Regions from separate parts of the Comamonas sp. MYb69 genome, predicted to be linked through region 1. Evidence: predicted binding sites of a transcription regulator. Region 1 holds the regulator's gene; each other region holds the start of a gene.
The links. Region 1 encodes sigma-54, which starts transcription at its own class of promoters, with help from an activator protein. Its sites were predicted from a motif close to TGGCANGNAANCTGCTTT; they were not measured.
Positions count from the first base shown of each region.

Region 2: hmpA (NO-inducible flavohemoprotein) is a predicted target of sigma-54. The motif match lies at 2,160-2,177, and genes of this name have one in related genera.
Region 3: WH303_RS05785 (urease subunit gamma) is a predicted target of sigma-54. The motif match lies at 2,051-2,068, and genes of this name have one in related genera.

Region 1 covers NZ_JBBGZG010000020.1:38,825-49,243, forward strand. The annotation lists gene WH303_RS22005 (response regulator transcription factor) at 1-240, opposite strand, end outside; gene WH303_RS22010 (sensor histidine kinase) at 337-1,587, opposite strand; gene WH303_RS22015 (LysR family transcriptional regulator) at 1,756-2,682, shown strand; gene WH303_RS22020 (DUF2214 family protein) at 2,687-3,133, shown strand; gene argS (arginine--tRNA ligase) at 3,175-4,884, shown strand; gene WH303_RS22030 (SPOR domain-containing protein) at 4,911-5,615, shown strand; gene WH303_RS22035 (thiol:disulfide interchange protein DsbA/DsbL) at 5,672-6,316, shown strand; gene lptA (lipopolysaccharide transport periplasmic protein LptA) at 6,427-7,095, shown strand; gene lptB (LPS export ABC transporter ATP-binding protein) at 7,119-7,895, shown strand; gene WH303_RS22050 (RNA polymerase factor sigma-54) at 8,001-9,608, shown strand; gene WH303_RS22055 (aspartyl/asparaginyl beta-hydroxylase domain-containing protein) at 9,682-10,419, opposite strand, start outside.
Region 2 covers NZ_JBBGZG010000019.1:31,868-42,286, reverse strand. The annotation lists gene WH303_RS21555 (DUF445 domain-containing protein) at 1-377, opposite strand, end outside; gene WH303_RS21550 (DUF3297 family protein) at 549-800, shown strand; gene hmpA (NO-inducible flavohemoprotein) at 953-2,128, opposite strand; gene norR (nitric oxide reductase transcriptional regulator NorR) at 2,270-3,889, shown strand; gene WH303_RS21535 (hypothetical protein) at 3,917-4,222, shown strand; gene WH303_RS21530 (hypothetical protein) at 4,204-4,518, shown strand; gene WH303_RS21525 (FKBP-type peptidyl-prolyl cis-trans isomerase) at 4,577-4,993, opposite strand; gene WH303_RS21520 (pyridoxal-phosphate-dependent aminotransferase family protein) at 5,076-6,212, opposite strand; gene WH303_RS21515 (YggS family pyridoxal phosphate-dependent enzyme) at 6,319-7,047, opposite strand; gene WH303_RS21510 (type IV pilus twitching motility protein PilT) at 7,131-8,174, shown strand; gene WH303_RS21505 (cyclic nucleotide-binding domain-containing protein) at 8,282-8,890, shown strand; gene WH303_RS21500 (PilT/PilU family type 4a pilus ATPase) at 8,964-10,100, shown strand; gene WH303_RS21495 (NAD(P)-dependent oxidoreductase) at 10,177-10,419, shown strand, end outside.
Region 3 covers NZ_JBBGZG010000003.1:342,088-352,506, forward strand. The annotation lists gene cyoE (heme o synthase) at 1-336, shown strand, start outside; gene WH303_RS05775 (SCO family protein) at 344-952, shown strand; gene WH303_RS05780 (urease accessory protein UreD) at 986-1,816, opposite strand; gene WH303_RS05785 (urease subunit gamma) at 2,078-2,380, shown strand; gene WH303_RS05790 (HupE/UreJ family protein) at 2,415-3,023, shown strand; gene WH303_RS05795 (urease subunit beta) at 3,038-3,346, shown strand; gene ureC (urease subunit alpha) at 3,390-5,108, shown strand; gene WH303_RS05805 (GNAT family N-acetyltransferase) at 5,123-5,605, shown strand; gene ureE (urease accessory protein UreE) at 5,602-6,150, shown strand; gene WH303_RS05815 (urease accessory protein UreF) at 6,162-6,863, shown strand; gene ureG (urease accessory protein UreG) at 6,860-7,519, shown strand; gene WH303_RS05825 (gamma-glutamylcyclotransferase family protein) at 7,534-8,037, opposite strand; gene WH303_RS05830 (DUF6999 family protein) at 8,060-8,983, opposite strand; gene WH303_RS05835 (iron-containing redox enzyme family protein) at 8,980-10,419, opposite strand, start outside.

The sequences.
Region 1 (10,419 bases):
GACGATCAGCACGCCCGCCTGGTTGCGCTTGCGCAGAATGCGCAGCAGCTCGGTGCCGTTGACGCCGGGCAGCATCAGGTCCAGCACATAGAAGTCAAAACGGTAGGGCTCGATGTCGGCCAGCAGGTCGCTGCTGTCGTTGTAAACCTGTACCTGAACGCCCTGGTTGCGCAAGTGCTGGGCCAGAAATTCGCTGTATTCGGGGTCGTCGTCGACCAGGGCGAGCGTGGCGGGGAGCATGGTGGTTCCGTGAAATGGTGCAGTCGGTGAAAAGTCCTGAGAAGCGCGGTGCCAGCTTCTGCAGGGGCAAGCGGCCGGTGGCCATCGCCTGGCTGGCTAATCGTCCAGCCCTTGGGGCAACTCAATGCGCATGATGGTGCCGTTTGGCTGGCGCGGCAAGGCCTGCACGGTGCCCTGGTGCAACTGCACCACCGAGCGCACGATGAACAGACCCAGGCCCGCGCCCGCCCGGTGGCGGTGTTCGGTGCCGCGCGTGCCTTTCTCGAACAGGCGCGGGCGCAGGCTGTCGGGGATGCCCGGGCCTTCGTCGATCACCTCGATGATCAGCGCCAACGGGTCGTCCGAATCGGCCAGGCGCAGCAGCACCGGGCTGTCAGCCGGGGCGTAGTTGAGCGCATTGTTGAGCAGGTTGCGGATGGTCAGCCGCATCAGCGCCGGGTGCAGCTGCACCGTGCGCGCCTCGGCATCCCAGACCACCTGGATGCGCGGGCGGGCATCGGCAGCGATGTCGTGCAGCACCAGGTTGACGAGGGTCGGCAGGTCGGTATCGGACGAGGCGCCAGCGCGCCCGCCCACGGCAAGAATGGTGCCTGCGGCCAGGGTGTTGTCCAGGGTGCCGATGACCTGCTGGAGCACATGCTCGGCGCGCAGCAAGGCCTTGGTGGCCGGGGTGGTCTGGCTCAGCTGCAGCTCGGCAATGGCCGACATGGTGGCCTGCATCGCGGCCGAGGCGTTGTTGAGTGGCTGGCGGATCTCATGCGAGAGCAGCTGCAGCATTTCGCTGTGCTCGGTGAGCATGGCGGTGCGCCAGTCCAGCAAGGTGCGCAGCTTGAGCAGCTCGCTTTTCTCCTCGGTGCGCTCCAGATCGGTGGAGGAGAGCGCGGCCAGCTGCGCGCGCAGGTCGTCGGTTTGCGCCGCGTTGGCGTATTCGGCGCTGCAGTCCTGCATCAGCATCAGCACGCCCTGGGCGGTTTTGGTGCCGGCCGGCCCGGGCCAGAGGTGGGGTGACAGGCTGACGCGGCGCCAGGCGACCTGGCCACGGGCATTGGTCTTGCGCGTGTCGAACTGCTGGCGCATGCCCTGGGCGGCGGCCTGCAGCGCGTCGTGGTGCTGCTGGGCAAAGTCGGGGGGCAGCGCTTCGTCGAGCAGTTGGCCGACGATGCCGGTGGTGGGCACGCCAAACCATTCGCACCACTGCGGCGTGGCCAGGCGCAGGCGCTGGTCACGGCCCCAGTAGGCCATGGCGACGGGGCTGCTGCCAAACAGGCGCAGTAGCTGGGCGGGGGCGTACCAGAGGGCGTCGGCGCTGGAGGGGGTGCTGGTGGGCGGCGTTGAAGCTGGCGGCATAGGAGCGGGGGCGCAGGAAAAGAGCGGCTGTCAATGATGTCGCAGCGGGATGTGCGCTTTCATGCGCCCGCCAGGCCGGAGCCCCGATGATAATAGGCTGTGGCCCTGCCAGCGCGTCGCACAAGCGGCGGCCAGCGGGCTTTGCGTATTTTCTGTGTTCTGTCTGGTATGGATCGCCTCAAGCAGCTCGAATCATTTGTCGCCATCGCCTCGCGCGGCAGCCTCACGGCCGCTGCCAAGGCCGAAGGCGTGGCCCCGGCCATCATGGGCCGCAGGCTCGATGCGCTGGAGGAGCGCCTGGGCGTCAAGCTGCTGGTGCGCACCACCCGCAAGCTCACCCTGACCTACGAGGGCGCGGCCTTTCTGGAAGACTGCCAGCGCCTGCTGGCCGAGCTGGCCAGTGTCGAGGCCAGCGTCAGCGCCGGCGGCATCAAGGCCACAGGCCATCTGCGCGTGACCGCGCCGGCCGGCTTTGGGCGCCGCCATGTGGCGCCGCTGCTGCCGCTCTACCATGCGCGCCACCCCGACGTGACGATCTCGCTGAACCTGAGCGACCGCCTGGTCGACCTGGCCGGTGAGGGCTATGACTGCGCGATCCGCGTGGGCGACCTGCCCGACTCCTCGCTGGTCAGCGTGCGCGTGGCGGACAACCGGCGCCTGTGCGTGGCCACGCCCGAGTACCTGCGCCGCCGCGGCATTCCCCGCCACCCCAGCGAGCTGAGCCAGCATGACTGCCTGACCTTGTCGAGCGAGGCCTCGCAGACGCGGGGCTGGGCGTTTCGCATGCCGGCAGCCACTGGCGCCAGCGAGGTGGTCTACCTCAAGCCCGGCGGCCCGCTCGATTGCTCGGACGGCCAGGTGCTGCACGACTGGTGCCAGCAAGGCTGGGGCATTGCCTGGCGCAGTACCTGGGAGGTCGAGTCCGAGATTGCCGCCGGCCGCCTGGTCGAGGTGCTGGAGGACTTTGCCGCGCCGCCCAACGGCATCTATGTGATGTTCCAGCAGCGCAAGCACCTGCCGCTGCGGGTGCGCTTGTGGATCGATTTCGTCAAGCAGCACTACGAACGAGCCGATTTCTGGAAAAAGATGGAGTAACACGATGACTTTGGAAGCTGTTCTGGCCTGCCTGCACCTGCTGGCCTTGTTGACCATGGTGGTTTTTCTCTCCAGCGAGGCGGCGCTGTGCCGCGCCGAGTGGATGAATGGGGCCGTGGTGCAGCGCCTGGCGCGCCTCGATCTGATCTACGCCTTTGCTGCGCTGGCGGTGCTGGCCACCGGCCTGCTGCGCCTGTTTCTGGGCGCCAAGGGCGTGACCTGGTATGTCAGCCAGCCGCTGTTTCACCTGAAGATGACCTTGGTCGTCGTCGGCGTGGTGCTGTCGTTCAAGCCGACAGCCGTGTTCCGCCGCTGGTTACGGCAATTGCGCGACAATGGCGCTTTGCCCGGGGACGCCGAGGTGCGCGCCACGCGTAAATGGGTCATGTGGCAAGCCCATCTGATTCCCGTGATCGCCGCCGTCGCCGTGTTTTATGCCCGGGGCTGGTAAACCGGCCTGGCGCTGGTAACTGCTTCGTCTAAGTTTCAAATATGTTGCAAGTCAAAAAAGATTTGCTCGCAGTGCTTGCTGCCGAGCTCGAGAAATTGTCGCCTGGCGCAGGTAGCCGTGCGGCCTTTGAAACGCCCAAGGTGGCCGCCCACGGCGACTATGCCGTGACCGCCGCGATGCAGCTGGCCAAGCCGCTCAAGGCCAACCCCCGCGCACTGGGCGAGCAGCTCAAGGCTGCACTGGAGGCCACGCCCGCCTTTGCGCAATGGGTGGATGCGGTAGAGATCGCCGGCCCCGGCTTTTTGAACCTGCGCCTCAAGCCCGCTGTCAAGCAGCAGGTGGTGCAGGAAGTGCTGGCCCAGGGCGAGCGCTTTGGCATGCAGCCCCAGCGCGATGAAAAGATCATCGTAGAGTTTGTCTCGGCCAACCCCACTGGTCCGCTGCACGTGGGCCACGGCCGCCAGGCCGCGCTGGGCGATGCGATCTGCAACCTCTACGGCAGCCAGGGCTGGTCCGTGCACCGCGAGTTCTACTACAACGACGCGGGCGTGCAGATCGACACCTTGACCAAGAGCACCCAGCTGCGTGCCAAGGGCTTCAAGCCCGGTGACGACTGCTGGCCCACCGACAGCGAGAACCCGCTGGCCAAGAACTTCTACAACGGCGACTACATTGGCGACATTGCCCAGGCCTTCCTCGCCAAGCAGACCATCGAGGCCGACGACCGTGCGTTCACCGCCAATGGCGATGTCGAGGACTACGACAACATCCGCAACTTTGCGGTGGCCTACCTGCGCAACGAGCAGGACAAGGACCTGCAGGCCTTCAACCTCAAGTTTGACGAGTACTACCTCGAATCGAGCCTGTACCAGAACGGCCATGTGGAAGAAACCGTCAAGCGCCTGATCGCCAGCGGCCACACCTATGAGCAGGATGGCGCGCTGTGGCTGCGCACCACCGACTTCGGTGACGACAAGGACCGCGTGATGCGCAAGTCCGATGGCACCTACACCTACTTCCTGCCCGATGTGGCCTACCACACGCAGAAGTTCCTGCGCGGCTACGGCAAGGCCGTCAACATCCAGGGCACGGACCACCACGGCACCATCGCCCGCGTGCGCGCCGGTCTGCAGGCGGTCAATGTCGGCATCCCCCAGGGCTACCCGGACTATGTGCTGCACACCATGGTGCGCGTGGTGCGCGGTGGTGAAGAAGTCAAGATCAGCAAGCGCGCCGGCAGCTATGTCACCTTGCGCGACCTGATCGAGTGGACCAGCAAGGATGCGGTGCGCTTTTTCCTGCTCTCGCGCAAGCCCGATACCGAGTACACCTTCGATGTCGACCTGGCCGTGGCCCAGAACAACGACAACCCGGTGTTCTACGTGCAGTACGCCCATGCGCGCATCTGCTCGGTGCTGCGCGGCTGGCAGGAGCAGGGCGGCGCTGGCCTGCCTGCGCTGAGCGGCATTGACCTGGGCGCGCTGCAAGGCCCGCAGGCCCAGGCGCTGATGCAGATGCTGGCCCAGTACCCCGAGATGCTGAGCAACGCCGCCGCTGGCAATGCGCCGCACGATGTTACGTTCTATCTGCGTGACCTGGCCTCGGCCTACCACAGCTACTATGATGCAGAGCGTATCTTGGTGGATGACGAAGCCACCAAACTGGCCCGTCTGGCACTCGTGGCAGCGGTCGCGCAGGTGCTGCGCAATGGCCTGGCCGTGCTGGGTGTGAGTGCACCAGAGCGCATGTGATTTTGCGAACAAAGGTAATAACTGCAATGCGACGACATCAACGTGGTGGAACCATCCTGGGCCTGATCCTGGGGCTGCTGGTGGGCGTGGGCGCGGCCTTGGCCGTGGCCGTGTACGTCACCAATGTGCCGGTGCCGTTTGTCAACAAAGGTGGCGTCAAGGGCGAGGCCAAGGACAAGGCCGAGGCGCAGCGCAACCAGAACTGGGACCCGAACTCGCCGCTCTATGGCAAGAACCCCGCGCGAGCGCCAGCGGCTGTGGCGCCGGCCGCGCAGGGCGTGGTGGTGCCAGAGCCGCCGCGCACCGTGGCTGACAACGCCACCCCGCCGGTGGAAAACAAGCCCGCCAAGCCCGAGGTGGTGCTGCCCGATCCAGCCAAGCCCGCCGACAAGCCAGCGGACAAGACCCAGGTTGCCAAGCTCGACCCCAAGGCCGGCCAGGGCGCCGATCCGCTGGGCGATCTGGCCAAGTCGCGCAGTGCCGATGGCACCGACGGCTTCCAGTACTTTGTGCAGGCAGGCGCTTTTCGCAGCCAGTCCGATGGCGATGCACAACGCGCCAAGCTGGCGATGATGGGCTGGGAAGCGCGTGTGAGCGAGCGCGAAGTCAATGGCCGCACGGTTTACCGGGTGCGCGTGGGCCCATTCAACAAGCGCGATGATGCCGATGGCCTCAAAGGCAAGCTCGATGGCGCCGGCGTGGATGCGCAAATCGTCCGCGTACAGCGTTGAACTTTTGGCGGTGCAGGACACTCCTAACCGCAACTTGTCACTGGAGTTAACAAAACATGAAACGTCGTGAGTTTTCCACTTTGGCGGCTTCCGCTACTGCCGCTTCCGCGCTGAGCCTGCCTTTCGCTACTGGCGCCAACGCACAGGCCAAGTTCAAGGAAGGCAAGGACTACCTGAAGCTGGCCAAGCCCGTCACCCCCGATGCGCCCGCTGGCAAGGTCGAGGTGATCGAATTCTTCTGGTACAGCTGCCCCCACTGCAATGCCTTCGAGCCGCAGTTTGAAGCCTGGGCCAAGACTGCCCCCAAGAACCTGCAGATCCGCCGCGTGCCCGTGGCCTTCAACAACACCTTTGTGCCCCAGCAAAAGATCTACTTTGCGCTGGAGTCGATGGGCCTGATCCCTGACGTGCATGTCAAGGTTTTCCGTGCCATCCACGTGGAGCGCCAACGCCTGAACAAGGACGACGAGATCTTTGCCTGGATGGACAAGAACGGCGTGGACCTGGCCAAGTTCAAGGAAGCCTACAACTCCTTCAGCGTCGCAGGCCAGGTGCGCAAGGCCACCCAGCTGCAAGAGTCCTACGGCGTCGAAGGCGTTCCATCGCTGGGCGTGGCGGGCAAGTACTACACCGACGGCACCCGTGCCGGCTCGATGAGCAACGTGCTGCAAGTGGTAGAGTTCCTGGCGGCACAAGGCTGAGCGGCCTCCCCAACGCTTTAGACAAAGCCCGCACGCGCGGGCTTTTTTGTGCCAAAAACGGCCCAACGCTCCAGCATGGCTACAATGGGGCAGAGCAAGATTCATGCCTTATGAGACACCGTATTTTTAACACTTTGTTGGTGGCAGTGGCCCTGGCCGTGCCGCTGCTGTCGCACGCCGAGCGTGCAGACCGCACCAAGCCCATGAACATCGAGGCGGACGATGGCCGCCACGATGAACTCAAGCAGACCAGTGTCTTCACGGGCAATGTGGTGGTGACCAAGGGCACCATCATCATCCGTGGCGCGCAGCTGACCGTGAGCCAGGACCGCGACGGCTTCCAGCACGGCGTGGTCACCGCTGCGCCGGGCAAGCTCGCGTTCTTCCGCCAAAAGCGGGATTCCGCCCCTGGCGCGCCCGACGAGTTCGTCGAAGGCGAAGGCGAGGTCATCACCTATAACGGCCGCGACGACACCGTGCACTTTGAGCGCCGCGGCGAGCTGCGCCGCTACCGCGAGACCACGTTGACCGACCAGGTCAGTGGCCCGCTGATCGTCTACAACAACCTGAGCGACACCTTCACTGTCTCCGGCCAGAAGGGTGCCCAGGCGGCGGCCGATCCCAAGCCCGGCGCGCCCAAGAAGGACCGCGTGCGCGTGATCCTGACGCCCAAGGCCGACGGCAAGGCGGACGACAAGGCCAGCGCCCCGGCCAAGCCCGCTGCCGATGACAAGACGCCATTGCGCCCCAGCACCCAACTGAACGACGGAGCCAAGTAACCGTGGCAGAAAACTCGTCGACCATTTCCGTCAATGCCCGGGTCGCCAACAGCGACCACCGCAGCCAGCTGGAGGTCTTGCACCTGGAGAAGTCCTACGGCAGCCGCAAGGTGGTCAAGGATGTATCGCTGTCGGTGCGCAAGGGCGAAGTGGTGGGTTTGCTCGGCCCTAATGGCGCGGGCAAGACCACCTCGTTCTACATGATCGTGGGCCTGGTACGCAGCGATGGCGGGGATATCCGCATCGATGGGCAGTCGGTAGCCAATATGCCGATCCACCAGCGCTCGCAGCTGGGCCTGTCCTACCTGCCGCAGGAAGCCTCGATCTTTCGCAAGCTCAGCGTGCAGGACAATGTGCGCGCCGTGCTGGAGCTGCAAAAGGATGAGCATGGCAAGCCGCTCTCGCGTGCCGAGGTCGAGCGCCAGCTCACCGCGCTGCTGCAGGAGCTGCGGGTCGAGCACCTGCGCGAGTCACCGTCGGTGGCGCTGTCCGGGGGCGAGCGCCGCCGCGTCGAGATCGCCCGTGCGCTGGCCACCCAGCCCCGTTTCATCTTGCTCGATGAGCCCTTCGCCGGCATCGACCCCATCGCCGTGATCGAGATCCAGCGCATTGTCGCCTTCCTCAAGGAGCGCGGCATTGGTGTGCTGATCACCGACCACAATGTGCGCGAAACCCTGGGTATCTGTGACCATGCCTGCATCATCAGCGATGGCAAGGTGCTGGCCGCCGGGACGCCGCAAGAGATTGTGGAGAACGCAGAGGTCCGGAGGGTGTATCTGGGTGAACATTTCCGTATGTGACACCGCACGCCTTGGCGGGCGTGCCAGCCAAGCTACCGACCTGCGCTGCGGGCCCGGTAGGGCTGATCTGTTGCCAACTGCCGCAGCCGCTGCAAAGGCGCAGCCATGATGCCGTCGCTGTCGCTGCGCGTATCGCAGAACCTGACCCTGACGCCCCAGCTGCAGCAGTCGATCCGCCTGCTGCAGCTGTCCACGCAGGAGCTGACGCAGGAAGTCGAGCAGATGCTCGACGAAAACCCGTTTCTGGAGCGCGAGGGCGATGAGGCCCCCGAGGCCGAAGCCGGTAAAGAAGCCGCTGAATCTGCCGAAGCTGCAGAAGCAGCCGACAAGGCTGCCGATACTGCTGCCAGCGCCGACACCAGCAACAGCAGCGATTTCGAGCCCGGAACCTCCGACCTGCCGCTGGATTTTGCTGCGGGCAAGGAAACCGGCGTCGATGCCGAGGCCGCTACCGGCGATTCGGCATCGGACTGGGAAGAGTGGGGCGGCGATCTGCCCGCCCGCTCCAGCGCAGGCGATGACGACGACGAGACGCCGATGTCCGACCGGCGCAGCGAGCACCTGAGCCTGCAGGATGTGCTGCACCGCCAGGCCTTGTCGCTGCGCCTGTGCCAGGAAGACCGGGCCGCGCTCTACTTTCTGATCGAATCGCTGAACGACGACGGCTACCTCGAAGAAACGCTGGCCGAGCTCGCGCAAAGCTTTGGCGATGCTTCGGACCCCGAGCGCTACGAGGCGCTGCTGCACCACCTGACCGTGGCGCTGCGCTTGCTGCAAAGCCTGGATCCGATTGGTGTGGGCGCGCGCAACCTGTCCGAGTGCATGCAGCTGCAGATCAAGGCCCAGCAGCGCCTGTTGGATGAAGAGGGCTCGGACACGCCCGAGGCCGATGCGCTGGCGCTGGAGACCGCCTTGCTGGTCTGCCAGGAGTCCCTTGATCTGCTGGCGCGCCGTGATGTGCGCAAGCTGGTGCAGCTGACCGGTTGCAACGAGGCGGCGGTGCGCAGCGCGCTGGCGCTGATCGCCAAGCTCGAACCCCGCCCCGGCCGGCCCTATGCCGATGTGGACCGCAACACCATCATCCCCGATGTCATCGTGCGACCCAGCAATGAGCGCGGCCTGCCGGTGCCCGGTTTCAGCGTGCAGCTCAATGCCGAGGTGATGCCGCGCCTGCGCGTGCAGGATGTCTACGCCAATGCCTTGCGCAGCCACAAGGGCAGCGAAGGCCATGGCGCGCTGCAGCAGCGGCTGCAGGAGGCGCGCTGGTTCATCAAGAACATCCAGCAGCGCTTTGACACCATCTTGCGCGTCTCGCAGGCCATCGTCGAACGCCAGCGCAATTTCTTTGTGCATGGCGAGCTGGCGATGCGCCCCATGGTGCTGCGCGAGATTGCCGATGAGCTGGGCCTGCACGAATCCACCATCAGCCGCGTGACCACGGCCAAGTACATGGCCACGCCGCAGGGCACGTTTGAGCTCAAGTACTTCTTTGGCTCGGGCCTGGGCACCGAGACCGGGGGCAGTGCGTCGAGCACGGCCGTCAAGGCGCTGATCAAGCAGCTGCTGGATGAGGAAAGCGCCAAGAAGCCGCTGTCGGATGCAAAGATCGCCGATCTGCTGCAGGCCCAGGGCATTGAATGCGCGCGCCGCACGGTGGCCAAGTACCGCGAGGCCATGCGCATCCCGCCCGCCAGCTTGCGCAAGGCGCTGTAGCCAAAGTCTCAGCCACCATAAAAAAACCGCAGCTGCCTGGGCACTGCGGTTTTCGCTTGTGGAAGCTGCCGATTTACTTCGGCCACAGCCACCAGATGAACAAGGCCAGAGCGGCGAGCATCAGGCCGAACTTGGTGAACTTGTAGGCCGTCTTGTTCCAGGCCTTGAAGCGGCGGCGGTACTGGCCCATGTAGAACGAGATCTTGAAGATGCGGCTGATGAAGCCGCGCGGATCGCCTTCGTTGTTGGGCGAGCTGGCAGCAGCCACCACATGCGTGCCCAGCCAGCGGTTGAGCCACTGTGCAAAGCCATTGGTCATCGGGCGCTCGACATCGCAGAACAGCACGATGCGGTTGCCTTCGGAGCGGTTCTCGGCCCAGTGCATGAAGGTCTCGTCAAAGATCACGCCTTCGCCCTCGCGCCAGCTGTAGGGCGTGCCATCGACCTCGATCATGCAGCGGTCGTCATTGGGCGCCAGCACAGCCAGGTGGTAGCGCAGCGAGCCGGCATAGGGGTCGCGGTGCAGGTTGAGCTTGGCGCCGGGCGGCAGCTCGGCAAACATGGCCGCCTTGATGCCGGGGATGGACTGCACCAGCGCCGTGGTCTTGGGGCAGAGCTCCATCGCAGATGGGTGGGCCTGGCCATACCACTTCAGGTAGAAGCGCTTCCAGCCGGTCTTGAAGAAGGAGTTGAAGCCCGCATCGTCGTTGTTGGCCGCCGCCTTGATCTGCATGGCCTGGTGCAGGCCGATGGCCTCTTCGCGGATCTCGCGCCAGTGGGCCTGCAAGGGGGCCAGGTCGGGGAAGGTGCT
Region 2 (10,419 bases), on a different contig from region 1:
GGCTGGTGCGTGCGCACCAGTTGCACCAGCGAGTCGCCATCGAGAAAGCGCTCGCGCACAAAGACAGCCAGGTTCTCGCCAATGCGGTCCTTGTTGCGCGGGATGATGGCCGTGTGCCGCGAGATCCACGGTATCGGGATGTGCTTGAAGAGCGCGGCCACCGCAAACCAGTCGGCCAGCGCGCCGACCATGCCCGCCTCGGTCATCGCCCGCAGGCAGCGCAGCGCCAGCTGCCAGTGGCGTGACTGCGCGAAGGGCTGGCCCAGGCACCAGCTGGCCACGATGAACAGCAAGGCCACCAGCAGCAGCAGCAGCAAGGGGGTGAGCTTGGCGCGGCGCAGCAAACGCTGCTGCTCGTCGGTCAGTAGCAAAGGCATGGCGACCACTGTAGCGGCAAGCAGCGGGGCTTGCCAAGTCAGCCAACTGCGCGGTTTGTCTGCCTCTTGCCTGCCATCTCCCCTCGTTTCCCTCCACCATGCGAGGTGCCGCCAAAGTGTGGACAATGGCGGCCTGTGCGGCCCAGGGCCGCGTTCTCTTCTGCACCAACCATGACCGATACCACTGCCCGCCCCGAACTGCCCGACCACCTGTCTATCGACCCCAAGAGCCCGCACTTTGTGCGCGAGGTCTTCAACCATGACATCGGCATCCGCTTCAACGGCACCGAGCGCGTGGATGTCGAGGAATACTGCGTGAGCGAAGGCTGGGTCAAGGTGCCCGCCGGCAAGACCGTGGACCGCAAGGGCAAGCCCCTGCTGATCAAGCTCAAGGGCAAGGTCGAGGCCTATTACAAGGACTGAGTCCTGGCCTGATCGCCCCCGCTGGGCTGCATAGAATGCGGCCCGGTAAAACAAAAACCCGACCCAGGCGGGCCTTTCCAGGCAAGCATGGCTCGGGTTTTTGCATGTGGCGCGGTCGATGCCGCGCGCCTCAGCGCTTCAGATGCTTGCGATCAGGCCAGCGCCTCGGCTGGGCCAAAGAACTCATAGCGCACCTGGGCATCGGGCACGCCGAGCTTGCGCAGCGAGGCCTTGACCGAGCGCATAAAGGGCTTGGGGCCGAGAAAGTAGACATCGGCATCGCGCGATGCGGGCAGCCACTGGCCCAGCAGGTCCTCGGTCAGATGGCCCTGGGCAGCAACCGCCTCGCCGTCGGCCACCTTGTCGTACACATAGAGCGGCTGCAGCTGGCGGTGCGCCTGGGCCAGCGCATCGATCTGCGGGCGGAAGGCATGCACGGCGCTGTCCCGGGCGCAGTGGATAAAGGTGATGGGGCGCTCGGTCTGCAGCGCGGCTTCGAGCATCGGCAACGTGGGGGTGATGCCCACGCCGCCGCTGATCAGCACCAGCGGGCGCTCGCTCGCCTGCAAGGTGAAATGGCCGGCCGGTGCAAACAGCTCCAGGGTGTCGCCCACTTGCAGGTCATGCAGGTAGTTGGAGACCTTGCCACCGGGCTCGCGCTTGACGCTGATGCGGTAGCTGCGGCCATTGCTCGGGGCCGACAGCGAGTAGTTGCGGCGCTGCTCGGTGCCACCCACGATGGCGCGCAGGCCGATGTACTGGCCCGGCTGGTGGGCGATCACGGCCTTGCCGTCGACCGGCTCCAGGTAGAAGGAGCTGATCTCGGCGCTCTCGGCCACCTTTTGCACCAACTTGAAAGTACGCGCACCGCGCCAGCCGCCTTCCGTATGGGCAATGTCGTCATAGGCCTTGGCCTCGGCAGCGATCAGGATGTCGGCCAGCTGGGTGTAGGCAGCGGCCCAGGCATCGATCACCGCATCGGTGGCGATCTCGGCGCCCAGCACCTCGCGGATCGCGCGCAGCAGGCAGCTGCCAACGATCTGGTACTGGTCCGGCTGCACCTGCAGCGCCACATGCTTGTTGATGATCTGGGCGGGCAGGTCGCCCAGGTTCTCCAGCTTGTCGATGTGCTTGGCATACATCAACACGCTGTGCGCCAGTGCGCGGGGCTGGGCACCGCTTTGCTGGTGGGCCTGGTTGAACAGCGGGCGCACCTCGGGGTACTCGCTCAGCATCATCTGGTAGAAGTGCGTGGTCAGCGCCTCGCCGCCGGTCTCCAGCAGCGGGACGGTGGCCTGGATGATCTGTTTTTGGCTATCGCTCAGCATCTAACTCTCCTTGCATGTGGTTGGTCTTGACAATGCATGCAGCGTGCCAACACCGGGTTTGTGGAATATCAATATCTTGCACAATGCATGCAGTCATACTGACATCACCTAAATGCTGTGTTTTTGACACCTAGAGTCGTTTTGACATCCTCCAAAATTCTCAACGCCGTGATTCCGCTGGTGGCCGATCTGGCCCAGGAGCTGCCCGAGCGTGAGCGCCTGCGCCGCCTGCTCGCGGCCTTGCGCACCCTGCTGCCCGCCGATGCGGTGGCGCTGCTGCGCCTCAACGGCGAGTGGCTCGAGCCCGTGGCCATCGATGGCCTGGTGCCCGATACGCTGGGCCGGCGCTTCAAGGTGGCCGAGCATCCGCGCCTGGCCCAGCTGCTGGCCGCCGGCCAGGCCATGCGCTTTGCGCCCGACAGCCCCCTGCCCGACCCCTATGACGGCCTGATCACCACCCCGGACGAGCTGCATGTGCATGACTGCATGGGCTGCGTGCTGCAGACCGGGGGCCTCGCCTGGGGCCTGTTGACCCTGGATGCGCTGGAGCCCGACCGTTTTGCCGATGGCAATGCGCTCGAACTGCTGCAGGCCTTCAGCAACCTGGCCGCCGCCACCGTGGCCACGGCCGAGCGCGTGCAGCAGCTGTCCCAGGCCGCGCGCAGCGCCAGCGCGCCGGCGCCGCGCAGCCCGGGTGCGGATCGCAGCCGCCAGATCCTGGGCACCAGTCCGGCCATCCGCCAACTGCAAAGCAGCATTGCACTGGTCGCCGCCAGCGACCTGTGCGTGCTGATCACCGGCGAGACCGGCACCGGCAAGGAGCTGGTCGCCCAGGCCGTGCATGCGCAGTCGCCGCGCGCGGCACAACCGCTGGTCAGCATCAACTGCGCCGCGCTGCCCGACAACCTGGTCGAGAGCGAGCTGTTCGGCCATGTGCGCGGCGCCTTCACCGGCGCGTTGAGCGAGCGGCGCGGCAAGTTTGAGCAGGCCCAGCACGGCAGCCTGTTCCTCGACGAGGTCGGCGAGCTGTCGCTGTCGGTGCAGGCCAAGCTGCTGCGCGTGCTGCAAAGCGGCCAGCTGCAGCGCCTGGGCTCGGACCGCGAGCACCAGGTCGATGTGCGCGTGATCGCCGCCACCAACCGCGACCTGGCCGCCGAAGTGCAGGCCGGCCGTATGCGCGCCGATTTCTACCACCGCCTCTGCGTCTACCCGGTCGTGGTGCCGCCGCTGCGTGCGCGGGACAGCGACACCCTGGTCCTCGCCGGCTGCTTTCTCGAAGAGAACCGCGCCCGCCTGCAACTGGGCGGCCTGCGGCTCGATGCCGCCGCCCAGGCCGCCCTGCTGCGCTACCCCTGGCCCGGCAATGTGCGCGAGCTGGAGCACTGCATCAGCCGCGCCGTGCTCAAGGCGCTCAGCCGCACCCTGGGCCAGCGCAAGGACAGCAGCAAACCGCGCATGCTGAGCATTGGCGAGGAAGACCTCTGGGACGGCGCCGCCGCCGCACCGCTGCCGCCCGGCCAGCAGGCAACGGGCCTTATCGCGCCCCTGCGCGCGTCCGAAATGGCCGAAGTGGCCGAAGGGCTAGCCGCCAGCGCCGAGACCTTGGGCCTGCGCGCCCAGGTGGAACGCTACGAGCGCCGGCTGCTCAGCGCCAGCCTGGCCCGCCACAACGGCAACTGGGCGGCAGCAGCGCGCGAGCTGCAACTGGACCGCGCCAACCTGCAGCGGCTGGCCAAGCGACTGGGGATTGAGCGACACTAAGCCGGACAGCATCCGCACATGAGGCACATGAAAAAGAAAAAGCACAGCCAGTCAACTGACTTTGTACCGCACCCGCGCTATGGAAGTGCACCCATGCCATCGCATGTGCAAGGCGTCTCAGAAGAGGCCATTTTGCAGTGCCATTGGTCCTATAAATCCGAGGAGATTTTTCCAGAATCGGTGCTGATGGCGGATACCAGCAAGCAGAATTTCAGCATCTTCCCGCGCGAGTGCTATGTCGACATACGCAAAACCTGTCGCAATTGCCAGCGTCCCTTCCTCTTTTTGCGGCCGAACAAAGACACTGGTTTGAAGTGCTGCAGTTTTACGTAGACGCCGACTGCGTGCATTGCCCCGAATGCCGTGTGCAGCGAATGGCCGCCAAACGCGCGTTTCAACGCTATTCCGCTTTGACTCTGCTTGCCAAGCCGACCCCAGATGAGTTGCAGCAGTTGGTCGATGCATCGCTAACGCTGCATGCACAAGGCACGCTCAAGAGTCGTGATCGCTTAGGCCAGCTCAAAAATGCTGCGCTCCGGCTGATTCCGGACTACCCGGGCACCTTGGCCTTGGTCGAGGCGCTGCGCAACAAGGACGCATTGATGCCCACTGACAGTAAAAGCGACTAAATAAAAAGCCTCCGCGCCAGCAAGACGCGAAGGCTCTACAGCGTGTGGGAAGCGCGGCTTAGCGGCCCTTGACGCCCAGCAGTTCCACTTCAAAGTTCAAGGTGGCGTTCGGCGGGATCACGCCGCCCGCGCCACGGGCGCCATAGGCGATGGAGGCCGGGCAGGTCAGCTTGGCCTTGCCGCCAACCTTCATCAGCTGCAGACCTTCGGTCCAGCAGGGGATCACGCCACCCAGCGAGAATTCGATCGGTTCACCGCGCTTGTAGGAGCTGTCGAACTCCTTGCCGCTGTCGGGGAAGGTGCCCTTGTAGTGCACCTTGACGGTATCTTCCTTCTTGGGGCTGACGCCGGTGCCGTCCTTGATGCTTTCAAACACCAGGCCGCTCTTGGTCGTCACAGGCTTGCTTTGTGCCTGGGCAAAGCCAGCGGTCAGGGCGATGGCAGCGAACAGGGCGCTGGCGGTCAATGCTTTCATGGCGAAATCCAATCCAATGTTCTTCAGAAAAACCAGCATTCTGCACCCGGATAGCAGGCGCAGAACGCGTTAAAAACACAAGTTAACCCTTGATACCCAAACCATCGAGCGCCTGGCGCAGATGGCCCACGGTGCGATCGACGTTGTGCCATTTGTCCAGGCCAAACAGGCCGATGCGGAAGGTCTTGAACTCCGGCCCTTCGTCGCACATCAGCGGCACGCCAGCGGCGGTCTGCAGGCCCACGCTGGCGAACTTCTTGCTGTTCTGGATCTCGGGGTCGGTGGTGAAGCTGACGACCACGCCGGGCGCCTCAAAACCTGGCGCCGCCACGCTCGGAAAGCCGCGTGCCTTGAGCAGTGCGCGCACTTCCTTGCCCAGCTGGGTCTGCTCCTCGCGCAGCTTGTCCAGGCCATAGGCCTCGGCCTCCTGCATCACCTTGCTCAGCTGCACCAGCGAATCGGTGGGCATGGTCGCGTGGTAGGCATGCTGGCCCTTTTCATAGCCCTCGGCAATCTGCATCCACTTCTTCAGGTCGCAAGAGAAGCTGCTGCTCTTGGTGTCTTCGATGGCCTTGCGCGCGCGCTCGGACAGCATCACCATCGCGCAGCAAGGCGGGCCGCTCCAGCCCTTTTGCGGCGCGGTGATCAGCACATCGACACCGGTCTTTTGCATGTCCACCCAGATGGCGCCGCTGGCCACGCAGTCGAGCACCATCAGCGCGCCGACCTCATGCGCGGCGGCGCTGATGGTCTGGATGTAGTCGTCGGGCAGCACAATGCCGCTGGCCGTCTCGACATGCGGGGCAAACACCACCTGGGGCTTTTCCTTGCGGATCGCGGCGGCCACTTCTTCGGCCGGGCAGGGGGCCCAGGCATCCTGCGGGCCCGTGCCCTGGGGGCGGGCCTTGCAGATCACCGCGCTGCCGCCCAGGCCGCCTTCGTCGAAAATCTGCGTCCAGCGGTAGCTGAACCAGCCATTGCGCACAATCAGCACCTTGGCGCGGTTGGCAAACTGGCGGGCGACGGCCTCCATGCCAAAGGTGCCGCTACCCGGCACGATCACGGCCGTGTGTGCGTGGTAGGTGGTCTTGAGGATGCGCAGCACCTCGCCCATCACACCAATGAAGCGGTGCGACATGTGGTTGAGCGCGCGGTCGGTGTAGACCACCGAAAACTCCAACAGGCCATCGGGGTCAACGTCGGGTAGCAATCCTGGCATGGAGGTCTCCTGTCTATTTGAGGGGGTACACAGAACAATCGGGGGCCAGCTTAGCACGCAGCTTCAAGCGCTGCTGCGGGGCTGGCGGGTTGGCAGAGGGGGCCCTTCAGTGGGCGCTGCCGTAGTCGCGCTGGCCAAAGATGCCGCTGCCCACACGCACCATCGTCGAGCCGGCCTCAACGGCGGCCTGCAGATCAGCCGTCATGCCCAGCGAGATGGTGTCCCACTGCGCCAGCTGCGGCAGGCCCAGTGCGGCGATGTCATCGAACACGGCCTTGACGCGCTGGTGCACGGCCAGCTGGGCGGCAAAGTCGGGCAGCACATCGGGGATGCTCATCACGCCGCGCAGCTGCAGCTGGGGCAGCCGCGCAATCTGCTGCACCAGCGCCGCGGCTTCGGCCGGCGCGACGCCAGACTTGGTGATGCCGCCATCGACATTGAGCTGGATGCAGATCTGCAGCGGTGCCAGCTGCGCGGGCCGCTGGGCGGAGAGGCGCTCGGCCGTCTTGAGCCGGTCCACCGTATGCACCCAGTCAAAGTGCTCGGCCACCAGGCGCGTCTTGTTGCTCTGGATCGGGCCAATGCAGTGCCAGATGAGGCCCTGGTCCTTCCAGCTGTCATGCTCGGCAAAGTAGCGGATCTTCTCGACCGCTTCCTGGATGTAGTTTTCGCCAAAGGCGCGCTGGCCGGTTTCGGCCGCCTCGGCAATGGCGTCCACGCCAAAGGTCTTGGAGACGGCCAGCAGCTGCACGCTGCCCTCGGGCCGGCCGCTGGCACGACAGGCGTTGTCGATTTGCAGGCGAACCTGCTGAATTTTTTCGGGAATCGTGCTCATAATGTAAAAATATGCACGGCCTTGGAACTGGTTGACAACGAGGCCTTGCACGCAAAGCGTACCAAAACAACGAGGGAACTGCAGTGGATATCACCCAATTGCTGGCATTCAGTGTCAAAAATAAAGCGTCGGACTTGCACCTGTCTGCAGGCCTGCCGCCGATGATCCGGGTCCATGGCGATGTGCGCCGCATCAATGTCGATCCGCTGGACCACAAACAGGTCCATGCGATGGTCTACGACATCATGAGCGATGCCCAGCGCAAGCAGTATGAAGAGTTTCTCGAAGTCGACTTCTCGTTCGAGATCGAAGGCCTGGCCCGTTTCCGCGTCAATGCCTTCAACCAGAACCGCGGCTCCGGTGCCGTGTTCCGGACCATTCCGAGCAAGATCCTGACCCTGGAGCAGCTCAACGCCCCCAAGATCTTTGCCGACCTGTCGCTCAAGCCGCGCGGCCTGGTGCTGGTGACCGGGCCGACCGGCTCGGGCAAGTCCACCACCTTGGCGGCCATGGTCAACTACCTCAACGAAAACGAGTACGGCCACATCCTGACGGTGGAAGACCCGATCGAATTCGTGCACGAGTCCAAGAAATGCCTGATCAACCAGCGCGAAGTGGGCCCGCAGACGCTGTCGTTCAGCGCAGCGCTGCGCTCTGCGCTGCGTGAAGACCCGGACGCGATCCTGGTGGGCGAAATGCGTGACCTGGAAACCATCCGCCTGGCGATGACGGCCGCAGAAACCGGCCACTTGGTGTTCGGCACCCTGCACACCTCCAGCGCCGCCAAGACCATTGACCGGATCATCGACGTCTTCCCCGCCGAAGAAAAGGAAATGGTCCGCGCGATGCTGTCCGAATCGCTGCAGGCCGTGATCTCCCAGACCCTGTGCAAGACCAAGGACGGTCAGGGCCGCGTGGCCGCGCACGAGATCATGCTGGGCACCCCCGCCATCCGCAACCTGATCCGCGAGGCCAAGGTCGCGCAGATGTATTCCACCATCCAGACCAGCAATAGCATGGGCATGCAGACGCTGGACCAGAACCTGACCGACCTGGTGCGCCGCAATGTGATCAGCCCGGCCGAGGCCCGCGCCAAGGCGAAGACGCCGGAGAACTTCCCGGGCTGATCGCCGCAGTCACCAACTGACAAACGGTTGCACGAAGGGCACCAGCGGTCATTGCCAGTACCGCAGGTGCCCTTTATGCTTTGCGGGATCAAAGGAGACCCTGGGCCATGAACCGCTTGCATTCCGCATCCCCGGCAGACGATGCCGCCGAGGCAGACACCGGCTTCTTCCTCCATGGTTTCCAGCAGGCCAGCACGTCGGAGGTCCCCTATGTGCTGTGGAGCCAGCGCCGCAAAGCCATCCACGCCCAGCTGCTGGCCCCGGCCGACCCGGCCACGGCGCTGCGCATGGTCTGGGCCCAGGATGCGGCACTGTCCTTGCTGCAATCGCCCTTTATCGACCAGATGGTGCAGTACCTGGAGTTCTACCAGGTGCCGGCCGGGCAAACCCTGATCCAGCAAGGCGAGCTGGGCGACTACCTGCTGATCGTGCTGAGCGGCCAGGTGCGGGTCGATCGGCAACTCGCCAATGGTCAGACTGTGCATCTGGCCGACACCCACCCCGGCGAAGTGCTGGGCGAAATGTCTCTGTTTGACAGCAGTCCGCGTTTTTCTTCGTGCACCACCACCACCGACTGTGCACTGGCCGTGCTGAAGGCCGATACACTGGATGCCATGATGGAGTTGGACGCGTCCACGGCCGCCTATTTGCTGGCCCTGTTCACGCGCAAACTCTCCACGCGGCTGCGGCAGACCAGCGCCCGGATCGAGCCCTGAGCCCCTCAGGGCGGCCGTTTCCAGGGCGCTTCTGCTGCATCCGCAACAATAACGGAGCGCAGAGAGGATTGTCATGGAACGGGATCAGGCCAGTAAGTTCATCAACGACCTGTTGAAGCTGATGGTGCAGCGCAATGGCAGCGATTTGTTCATCACCGCTGACTTTCCGCCGGCCATCAAGATCGATGGCAAGGTCACCAAGGTCTCCAGCCAGCCGCTGTCGCCCACCCACTCGCTGACGCTGGCCCGCTCGATCATGAGCGACAAGCAGGTCGCCGAGTTCGAAAAGACCAAGGAATGCAATTTCGCGATCTCGCCCTCGGGCATCGGGCGCTTCCGGGTCAATGCCTTCATGCAGCAAGGCCATGTGGGTCTCGTGCTGCGGACCATTCCATTGACCCTGCCAACGATTGACGGCCTGGGCGTGCCCCAGGTGCTCAAGGACCTGGCGATGACCAAGCGCGGCCTGTGCATCATGGTGGGCGCCACCGGCTCGGGCAAGTCCACCACCTTGGCGGCGATGGTCGACTGGCGCAACGAGAACTCCCACGGCCACATCATCACCGTCGAAGACCCGGTGGAATTTGTCCACCCGCACAAGAACTGCATCGTGACCCAGCGCGAAGTGGGCCTGGACACCGACAACTGGGAGGCGGCGCTGAAAAACACCTTGCGCCAGGCGCCCGACGTCATCCTGATGGGCGAAATCCGCGACCGCGAAACCATGGAGCACGCGGTGGCCTTTGCCGAAACCGGTCACCTGTGCCTGGCCACCCTGCACGCCAACAGCGCCAATCAGGCGCTCGACCGGATCATCAACTTCTTCCCCGAAGAACGCCGCGCGCAGCTGCTGATGGACCTGTCGCTCAACCTGCGCGGCCTGGTGTCGCAGCGCCTTTTGAGCAAGCAGGACAGCAAGGGCCGGGTGGCTGCGGTGGAAGTGATGCTCAACTCGCCGCTGATCTCCGACATGATCTTCAAGGGCGAGGTGGGCGAGATCAAGGAGATCATGAAAAAGAGCCGCAACCTGGGCATGCAGACCTTTGACCAGGCGCTGTTTGACCTCTACGAGGCCAACATGATCACCTACGAAGACGCGCTGCGCAACGCTGACTCGGTCAACGACCTGCGCCTGCAGATCAAGCTGGGCAGCCAGCGCGCCAAGCGCAGCGACCTGGCCGAGGGCACGGAGCACCTGACAATCGTTTAAGCTGTCAGCGTTTTGGGTTTTCAGCGACACGGCACCCAGGCCCGCCTTGGGTGCCGCTCTTTTTGGAGTCACCACAATGGCATCGAGTATTCAAGCACGCAGCTATGACAGCACCCCTTCCCTGAACGTCGCCTTCCTGGGCCTGGGCGTCATGGGCTACCCCATGGCGGGCCACTTGGCCCAGGCCGGGCACGCGGTCACCGTCTACAACCGCACCGCGCAAAAGGCGCAAGGCTGGTGCGACGAATTTGCCAGCTCCAAGGCACCCCGCCATGCGGCCACGCCGCGCGAGGCCGTTGCCGGCGCCGACATCGTGTTC
Region 3 (10,419 bases), on a different contig from region 1:
CACTTCTGGGCGCTGGCGCTGTACCGGGTCGAGGACTACCGCAAGTCCGGCCTGCCGATGCTGCCGGTCACCCATGGGAACTATTACACCCGCGTGCAGGTCTTGCTCTACACCGTGGTCTTGTTTGCCGCCGGCCTGCTGCCCTTCATCATCCAGATGAGCTCCTGGATCTACCTGGTGGCCGCAGTCGTGCTGGGTGCCGGGTTCTTTGGCTATGCCTTTGCGCTGTGGCGCAATTACTCCGATGCGCTGGCGCGCAAGACTTTCCGTTTTTCGCTGGTCTACCTCAGCCTGCTGTTTGTGGCGCTGTTGGTGGACCACTATGTGAGCTGGTAAATCTGCAATGAACAAGCGCAATGCCCTTCGCTGGCTGGCGGGCTCGGCCATGCTGGCCTCGACCGCCGGTGTCCTCACCGCCTGCAAATCCAAGGCCGATTTCAACGCCATCGACCTGACCGGCAGCAAGGAGTATGGGCAGGACTTCTCCATGCCCGACCAGCATGGCCAGCGCCGCAGCATGGCGGATTTCAAGGGCAAGGTCGTGCTGGTGTTCTTTGGCTTTACCCAGTGCCCCGATGTCTGCCCGACCACTCTGGGTGACCTGGCCGCCGTCAAGCAAAAGCTCGGCGCCAAGGGTGACAAGCTGCAGGTGATCTTTGCCTCGGTCGATCCCTCCCGCGACACGCCCGAGATTCTGCAGGCCTACCTGGCCAACTTTGACCCCAGCTTTCTGGCGCTGCGCGGCAGCGACGAGGAAACGGCCAAGATGGCCAAGGACTTCAAGGTTTACTACAAGCGGGTCGAGGGCCAGACCCCGGGCAGCTACACGATGGACCATACCGCGGGCGACTACATCTTCGACCCGGAAGGCCGCCTGCGTTTGTACAGCCGCTATGGCACCCCGGTCGATACGCTCGCCAAGGATATCGAACAGCTGATCGACGGCGCTTAATCGCGCGGGGCAAGCAGCCCCTTTGAACAGGTCTTACATCGACCAGATACGCGGCCGCTGCGCTGGCAAGCCCCAGAGGCTGCTGCGCCAGTGGCCCCAGACCGTCTTCCACAGCTGCATAGCGGGCTCCACCACGGGCGCCAGACCACGCAGCACCAGCATGTGCTCATTCGGCGCAGTCACGCCAGCCATGACCTCTGCAGGCGCGGCTTCCAGCAACAGTTGGGTGCTCTCCAGCAGCGCTTCGCGTTGCGCGCGGGTGATCGGTGAGCCGCTGGCATAGAGCAGGCTGCCCATGCAGCGCTGGCCCGCCAGGCCCAGCTGGCCGTTGAGCAGCAGCCCATCATCGGCCCGGATGCGGCCACGCTCCAGAAAATGCCCCGGCCAGGCGATGTGCTGTGAAAACACGCCCTGGGTAAAGGGCTGGCCGGCCAGCGGCAGGCCCAGCGCGGTGATGTCCCAGGTCAGCAGCTCTGCACCCGGTGCCAGCGCCATCTGCAGCTCATTGGCCGCGTCGCAGGCATTGTAGGCAATGGCCTCCAGCGGCAGCCATTCCAGCCGGGCGCCGGCCTGCAGCTTAAGGCGGGTGCGCTGCAAGGCCGGCTGGCCATTGCTCTTGTAAAAGCGCGTCGCGCCCGGCGTGGTGATGAGCGCATGCGCGCCTGCCGCCACCTCGACCGAGATATCCAGCACATCGCCCCCCACCAGGCCACCGGGCGGGTGCACCAGCACGTTGTGGCAAATGCCTGGGCCTTCGGGGTAGAGGCTTTTGAGAATGCGCAGCGGGCCATCGTGGCTGAACTGCACCGAGGTCTTGCCGGCTTGCTGGCCGTAGCGCAGGTCTAGTTGGGCATGCCAGCTCATGGCTGCGGCTGGTGCTGAATGCCCGCTGGCCAGCAGGGCCCAAGGGCCGGGATCGGAGGTGAGTAGGGTGCACAAGACATGGCTGGGGTTTTGCAATCCACGTGCCAGGAACTGCACCGCCCTGGGGTGCTGGCTGTGCTGAATTGGTGCATGAACGGCAGGTCTGCATGCTTGTGGTGCAAGGAGCAGAGGATGCAGCACGGAAAGCGTGCATGCTCTGCCGCTGCAGCCCCTTGGCATGTGCCTTGCTTTGCACTAGGTATGGAACTGACACCTCGCGAAAAAGACAAGCTGCTGATCTTTACCGCCGCCTTGCTGGCCGAGCGGCGCCTGGCCCGGGGGCTCAAGCTGAACTACCCCGAGGCGGTGGCGCTGATCAGCGCCTTTGTGATGGAGGGCGCGCGCGATGGCAAGACCGTTGCCCAGCTGATGAGCGCTGGCCGCACGGTGCTCACGCGCGCCGATGTGATGGAGGGCATCCCCGAGATGATTGCCGATATCCAGATCGAGGCGACCTTTCCCGATGGCACCAAGCTCGTCACCGTGCATGAGCCCATTGTCTGAATCCCCATCTTTTCCCTTGCGCAAGCCTAGCACCATGAACTTCAAGAAACTCTCTGCCACCGTGGCGGCTGCCGCTGCCGCCTTGCCGCTGTCCGCACTCGCCCATGTGGGCAGCGACGGCGGCGGCCACCATGGCTTTTTGAGCAGCTTTGGCCATGCCTTTGCCCACCCGTTTACCGGCGCGGACCATATGGCGGCCATGCTGGCCGTGGGCGCCTGGAGTGCGCTGACGGTGACGCCCGCCTGGCGCGCACCGGCCGCCTTTGTGGCCCTGCTGGTAGCGGGGGCGTTGGCGGGTTTTGCGGGCCTGTGGGTGCCGGGTGTGGAGCCGATGATTGCTGCGTCCGTCTTGGTGCTGGGCCTGTTGGTAGCAGTGCAAAAGCAGATGCCCTGGGTGCTGGCCGCTGCGCTGGCGGGTGTGTTTGCGTTTTTCCATGGCGCAGCCCATGGGTTCGAACTGGCAGCGGATACAGGCTGGGCCTCTGTGGGTGCCTTGGCGGGCATGGCGCTGGGCTCGGCCCTGCTGCATGTCGGCGGCATGGTGCTGGGCAAGGCCCTGATGCAGCGCCACCGCTGGCTGGCCAAGCTGGCGGGCGGCGCCACCGCGGTCTTGGGCGCAGCCATGCTGACGCGCCTGGCCTGACGAGGAGCAGCACGATGATCCCAGGTGAACTGCTGCTGGATGACGGCGAACATGTGCTGAACCCGGGGCGCCGCACCACCACCGTGGTGGTGCACAACGCCAGCGACCGGCCTATCCAGGTCGGCTCGCACTACCACTTTGCCGAGACCAATGCCGGCCTGGTCTTTGACCGCCAGGCGGCCCATGGCATGCGCCTGCATATTGCCAGCGGCATGGCGGTGCGCTTTGAGCCGGGCCAGCAGCGTACGGTGGAGCTGGTGGACCTGGGCGGCGACCGGCAGATCTACGGCTTTCGCGGCCTGGTGCAAGGGGCGCTGGAATGAGGCCCGGCATGCTGTGCCAGCGTTCTAAGACAGGATGGTTCTGATGGCAACAATGGACAGACGCGCATACGCAGAAACCTATGGGCCCACGGTGGGTGACCGCCTGCGCCTGGCCGATACCGAACTGGTCGTGCAGGTGGAGCAGGACTTCACCTTGCGCGCGGGCGGCTATGGCGAAGAGGTGAAGTTTGGCGGTGGCAAGACCATCCGTGATGGCATGGCGCAAAGCCAGCGCAGCAGTGCGCAGGGCGCGATGGACACGGTGCTGACCAATGCGCTGATCATCGACCACTGGGGCATCGTCAAGGCGGACATCGGCCTCAAAGCGGGCCGCATTGCCGCGATTGGCAAGGCGGGCAACCCGGACACGCAGCCGGGGGTGGACATCATCATCGGCCCGGGCACCGAGATCATCAGCTGCGAAGGCATGGTCGTCACCGCTGGCGGCATCGATACGCACATCCACTTCATCGCGCCCCAGCAGATCGAAGAGGCGCTGACCAGTGGGGTGACGACGATGATTGGCGGCGGCACCGGCCCGGCCACCGGCACCTTTGCGACGACCTGCACGCCCGGCGCCTGGAACATGGAGCGCATGCTGCAGGCGGCCGATGCCTTCCCGATGAACCTGGGTTTTCTGGGCAAGGGCAATGCGAGCTTGCCGCTGGCCCTGCATGAGCAGATCGATGCCGGCGCGATTGGCCTCAAGCTGCACGAGGACTGGGGCAGCACGCCAGCGGCCATCGACAACTGCCTGGACGTGGCCGAGCTCACCGACACCCAGGTGGCGATCCATACCGATACGTTGAACGAAAGCGGCTTTGTCGAAGACACGGTGGCCGCGTTCAAGGGCCGCACCATCCATACCTTCCACACCGAAGGCGCGGGCGGCGGCCATGCGCCCGATATTTTGAAAGTGGTAGGCGAGAGCAATGTGCTGCCCAGCTCCACCAACCCGACGCGGCCCTACACGATCAACACGCTCGACGAGCATGTGGACATGCTGATGGTCTGCCACCACCTCGATGCCGGCATTGCCGAGGACCTGGCCTTTGCCGAGAGCCGCATCCGCAAGGAAACCATTGCGGCCGAAGACATCCTGCACGACATCGGCGCCATCAGCATGTTCAGCTCCGACAGCCAGGCCATGGGTCGGGTGGGTGAGGTGATCCTGCGCACCTGGCAGACGGCGCACAAGATGAAGCTGCAGCGCGGCCCCCTGCCGGGTGACAGCGAGCGGCATGACAACTTCCGCATCAAGCGCTACATCGCCAAGTACACCATCAACCCGGCCATCGCCCATGGCATCAGCCATGAGGTGGGCAGCCTGGAAGTGGGCAAGTGGGCCGATATCGTCATCTGGAAGCCGGCCTTTTTTGGCGTCAAGCCCAGCTGCATTCTCAAGGGCGGCTTTATCGCGATGGCGGCCATGGGTGACCCCAATGCCTCGATCCCGACGCCCCAGCCGGTGCACTACCGCCCGATGTTTGGTGCCTTTGGCGGCGCGATCGCCAAGACCTCGCTGACCTTTGTCTCGCAAGCGGGCCTGGCTGCCGGCATCGGCCAGCGCTTTGGCCTGGCCAAGACCTTGTCTGCCGTCAAAGGCATACGCGGCCTGCAAAAGCAGCACATGGTGCACAACGACCTGGCGCCGCACATGGAGGTGGATGCCCAGACCTATGCGGTGCGCGCCGACGGCCAGCTGCTGACCTGCGAGCCAGCGAGCAGCCTGCCGATGGCCCAGCGTTATTTTCTGTTTTGAACCGGTAAGCACCCATGGCAAGCCCATTGATTTTCGAGCTGGACCCCGTGACCGACGCGCGCGTGCTGGCGTTTTTGGAAGCGCACCTGAGCGATATGCGCCGCATCTCGCCGCCCGAGAGCGTGCATGCGCTCGATCCCGAGCAGCTGCGCGCGCCTGGGCTGCAGCTGTGGACGGGCTGGACCGCCGCGCAGGAGCCCAAGGCCCTGGTCGCCACCTGCGCGCTCAAGACCCTGGATGCCGGCCATCTGGAGCTCAAATCGATGCGGGTGGAGGCGGCGCAGCGCGGCTCGGGCGCTGCCCAGCAGGTGCTGGACCATGTGCTGGCCCAGGCCCGCGCGATGGGGGCCAGGCGCATCAGTCTGGAGACGGGCACCGAGGCCTTTTTTGCACCGGCGCGCCGCTTTTACGCGCGCAATGGCTTTGTCCCCTGCGCGCCGTTCGGCAGCTACCAGCCCGATCCGAACAGCTGCTTTATGCGCCTGGAGCTGCCATGACGGACGGGGCGATGCTGCAAGTCTCCAAATGCCTGCCCGCTGGCCAGGGCCTGGCACCGGCCTTGCGCAAGCGCGCGAGCTTTGTCGAGCTGGACTGGGATGTGCGCCAGAAGTCGCGCTTCTCGGCCACCGACAGCAGCGGCCGGGCGCTGGCGATTTTTCTGCCACGCGGCCAGGCCGTGCGCGGTGGCGATGTGCTGGTCGCCGAAGATGGCTCGGTGATTCTCGTGCGGGCCGCGCCGCAGAAAGTGCTGCACATCAGCGCCTGCGCGCAGCATGGCTCGGCCTTTGACCTGATGCGTGCGGCCTACCACCTGGGCAACCGCCATGTGCCCATCGAGCTGCAGCCCGACCACCTCAAGATCGAGCCCGACCATGTGCTGGCCGACATGCTGCGCAGCATGCACATGACCGTGGTCGAGGCGGAGCTGCCCTTTGAGCCGGAAGGCGGCGCCTATGGCGGCCATGTCACCAACGATGGCCACAGCCACCATGGGCATGGGCACAGCCATGGCCACGGGCATGACCATGCCCATCCGCACTAGCACGGATGAGCATGCAACCCCTCAGCCTGTCGCCCGCCAGCTTTTTGCAGCTGATGTGGCTGGCCTCGCCGGCCTTGCCGATAGGAGGATTCTCCTATTCCGAAGGGCTGGAGGCGGGCGTGAATGCCGCGCTGGTCGGCAATGAGGCGCAGGCAGCAGACTGGATTGCCGAGCAGCTGCAGCTCTCCCAGGCCCGGGGTGATATGGCGGTACTGGCCCAGGCCATGCAGGCCTGGCACAGCGATGAGCGCGCGCGCCTGGTGGCCCTCAACGCCTGGGTGCTGCAGACGCGCGAGAGCAGCGAGCTGCGCCTGCAGACCGAGCAGATGGGCCGCTCGCTGGTGGCCTGGTTGCAGAACCGCTATGCCGATGATGCCCAGGCCTTGGTCCTGGTGAACTGGCTGGCGGCCGAGGATGCGAGTTATCCGCTGGCCTTTGCGCTGGCCGCGCACCTGGCAGGCGCAGGCGCGCGTGATGCGCTGCTCGCCTATGCCTTTGGCTGGGCTGAGAACATGGTGCAGGCAGCGATCAAATCCGTACCGCTGGGCCAGAGCGCCGGCCAGCGCATTTTGGCGCGGCTGGCAGAGGCGATACCGGCGGCGGCCGAGCACGCGCTGGCGCTGGGCGATGACGAACGCCAGGCTTTTTCCCCGATGCTGGCCATTCTCTCGGCCCGGCATGAACACCAATATTCACGGCTTTTTCGATCATGAGCACTGCACTGCACCACATTCCCCACCGCAGCAAAAAACTGCCTCCGTTGCGCGTCGGCATTGGCGGGCCCGTGGGCTCGGGCAAGACCACCATCTTGGAGATGCTGTGCAAGGCCATGCGCGACAAATGGGACCTGATCGCCATCACCAATGACATCTACACCAAGGAAGACCAGCGCCTGCTGACCGTCAGTGGCGCGCTGCCGGCCGAGCGCATCATGGGGGTGGAGACGGGCGGCTGCCCGCACACGGCGATCCGCGAAGATGCCTCCATCAACCTCGAAGCGATCGACCGCATGCTGGGCCAGTTTCCCGATGCCGATATCGTGTTTATCGAATCGGGCGGCGACAACCTGGCTGCCACCTTCAGCCCCGAGCTGTCGGACCTGACCATCTATGTGATCGATGTGGCGGCCGGCGAGAAGATTCCGCGCAAGGGCGGCCCCGGCATCACCAAGAGCGATCTGTTTGTGATCAACAAGACCGATCTGGCCCCCTATGTCGGCGCCAACCTGGAGGTGATGCGCAGCGACACCGAGCGCATGCGCAGCGGCCCCAAGGGCACCAAGCCCTTTGTGATGACCAACCTGAAGACGCTCGATGGCCTGGACGAGGTGGTGGCCTTTATCGAAAAGCAGGGACTGCTGCTGGGCTGAGTTGCACCAATGGCTCAGCCCTGGGGCGTGTTCAAGATGAACGCCGTATCGGGGTGATCGCGTCCCTGCTCTGCAATCCAGGCCAGCCAGTCCTGCGCGCTGATCTGCATGCGGCCTTGCAAGGCCGGGGGCAGGGCCTCGTACACGAGTGCCTCCCGCGGCTGCTGTCCGCCATCGGCTAGCGCGACGTCCAGGGTCAGCACGCGCTTGGTGTATTCGCCCACATCCTGGGGCCAGATGCCTTCGATGCGGTCCATGGCCTGCTCCAGCGCATCGTTCAAGGGGTAGACCTCGGCGAGCACCAGGCCGCTGCCCTGCAACTGCAGGCCCGGGTACCAGCCCAGGTCAAACAAGGTGCCGGTCAGCAAGCTGCGGCCCAGGCAGCTGATGCCAGGCTGTAGCCGGGCAATGTCGTTGACGCCGCCGGCACGCAAGGTGCCATAGACGGCGACATGGCGCGCGCCGCAAGGGCGCCAGGGCGGGTTGCTGGCGGGGTGTTCTGGGAGCGGGGTCGGCATCGAAGGCTTTAAGGGAAATGGATCAGCTGGCCTGCGCAGGCCGGCCGGCTGCCTGCCGGGTCTTGGCGATTTCGCGGCTGGGCAGTGGGGTCTCGCCGGTCGCCATGCGCATCAGCAGGCAGTGCAGCATCTCGGTGGACAGGCCATGGAGCACCAGGCGGTGGCCGGCGCGCAAGGTGGACAGCGGCACGAGCGGGTGCTTGTTGTTGAGCATCACCAGGTGCTCGGGCGAGGACAGGATCTTGGCCGCATAGATGGCAACGGTTTCGTCCAGCTGCAGCGAATTGCTGGCGCGCCAGAAATCGTTGTCGGTCAGCAGCAGCTGGTAGACCGGCGTGTAGACCTCGATGGCGCTTTGCAGATCGAGAATGTTCAGCCGGCCATGGGGCATCGCTGCCAGCTGCAGCGGCGGGTCGCAAAGCATGCCAAAGTCGGGCTCGGCCACCGGGCCCATGTGCTGGCCGTGGCTGCGCAAGCTGGTGTTGAGCCGGATGACAAAGTTGAACAGGTTCAGGTCGTGCTTGAGGAACAGCTCATCCTTGATGTCATCGATCTCCATCGGTGCCAGCGGCTTGGTGGGCACGGGGGTGGGCGCATTGGCGCCGATAAAGCTCAGGATCTGCGAGCCCAGGTGGAAGTGGCGCATGATGAGCCAGTTCGCCTCGGGCGAGACAAAGCGGTTCATGCTGAAGGCCAGCGTGCGGTGCAGCAGCTTGGAATGCGCCCAGCGCTTGGGCAGCAGCACCTTGAGGATCTGGATCAGGATGATGCTCAAGCGCGCAAGCGGCCGGATAAAGGGCAGCAGAAACTGGCGCGAGCGGCTGCTCGAATCCTTGAGCCAGGCGGCCTTGACATGGTCGGGCAGCGGCGTGCTGTCGTCCAGGTAGAGCGCGAGCCAGGGATTGGGGTCGCGCTCGTCGTGGGGAATGTCGCGGAAATCGGTCATCGTGCGCGCTCCGTGGCCGTGGCATCCAGAATATGCCGGAACTGCATCAGGTAGAGCGCGGCGGTATGGCGTGCGGTGGCGGCAATCGCTGCTGCGGCGGTGCCGCTTTCATCCAGCGCCATCACCATCTGCACGGCCAGCAGCCAGCGCTCCAGGTGGTCTTCGTCATTGGCGCCGTGGTACTCCAGAAAACGGAAGCACTCCGGGCCCAGCGCCAGGTGCTGGCGCAGCAGTGGCAGCAGGCTGGGGACGATGCGCTGGCCCGTGCCTTCGATGATGTAGATGGCGCCCAGGAGGCCAATCGGGTTGGGGGTGGCCGCCAGGCTGTGCAGGTAGCTGTTGAGCGCCTCGCCGCCGGGGTTGCGGCGCAGCTGCTGGATGTCGGTTTGCGTGCCGCCAGCGTTCAGGTAGTCCTGGTGCAGGATCTTGAAGTCGTTCTGCTCCTCGCTGGCATGCACGCCCATCAGCGCAGCCAGCTCGGCATAGGCCCCTGTGAGCGAGGCGGCGCCTTCGCGCATCCACAGGCTGCCTTCGCGCACCTGGGGCACCCACTGGCTCATCCAGCGCACATAGTCGGCCTGCTGGATCTGGCCGCTGTGGATGCGGTGCACCAGCGGCGTGCGCCAGACCTGGGAGCGGTAGTCGTGCCAGATGCTGGCCAGCTCGGTCAGCAGGGGCGCCAGGCCCGCTGGGGCGGCGGCCGGGTCATGGGGCGGGGCGATCAGCGCGCTTTCTGCAGCGGCTGCGTGCTGTGGCGCGCGCTGGGCCGGGGTGCTGGCGCTGGTGGCAGACGTGCCGGCAGGCGTGCTGCGCTCCACCTCCAGCAGCATATAGCCGGCGGTAAAGCGGCCGGACTCGGGCACAAAGCACAGCATCGTGTCGCCGGGCTTCAAGCGCTCATGCTGGGTCTGCAGGTACTCGGCGATCATCACAAAAATGGAGGCCGCGCCGGTATTGCCGCGCCAGGCCAGGTTGCTCCACCAGCGTTCGCGCGGGATCGACAGCTGCGCCTTGTTCAGCAGCTCATCGACAACGGGGATGAATTTCTCGGACGAGTAGTGGCAGAGAAAGTGGTCAATGCCGCGCTCGGGCAGCCAGCCCTGGTGGGCGATGCGGGCGTACTCGTGGATGCAGACATCAAAGAGGTGCGGCAGCAGGCGAATGTCCTGGCGCAGGGACAGTGCGCCCGCGGCCTCGGCTTCGGCCCAGGAGGGGAAATCGAGGTGGCTGCGCTGGCGGTCATGCGTCAGGCCCAGCTGCATGCACACCGGGTAGTCGCCGGCAAAGCTGCGCTGGTGGGTCCAGCGCAGTTTGAGGCGCAGGTCGGGGCGCTGGGGCAGGGCGGTGCCCTGGCCCAGCAGCACGGCGCCGGCGCCATCGCTCAGCATCCAGCGCAAAAAATGCGCATCAAAATCGGTGTTGTAGTCCTGGCCCGC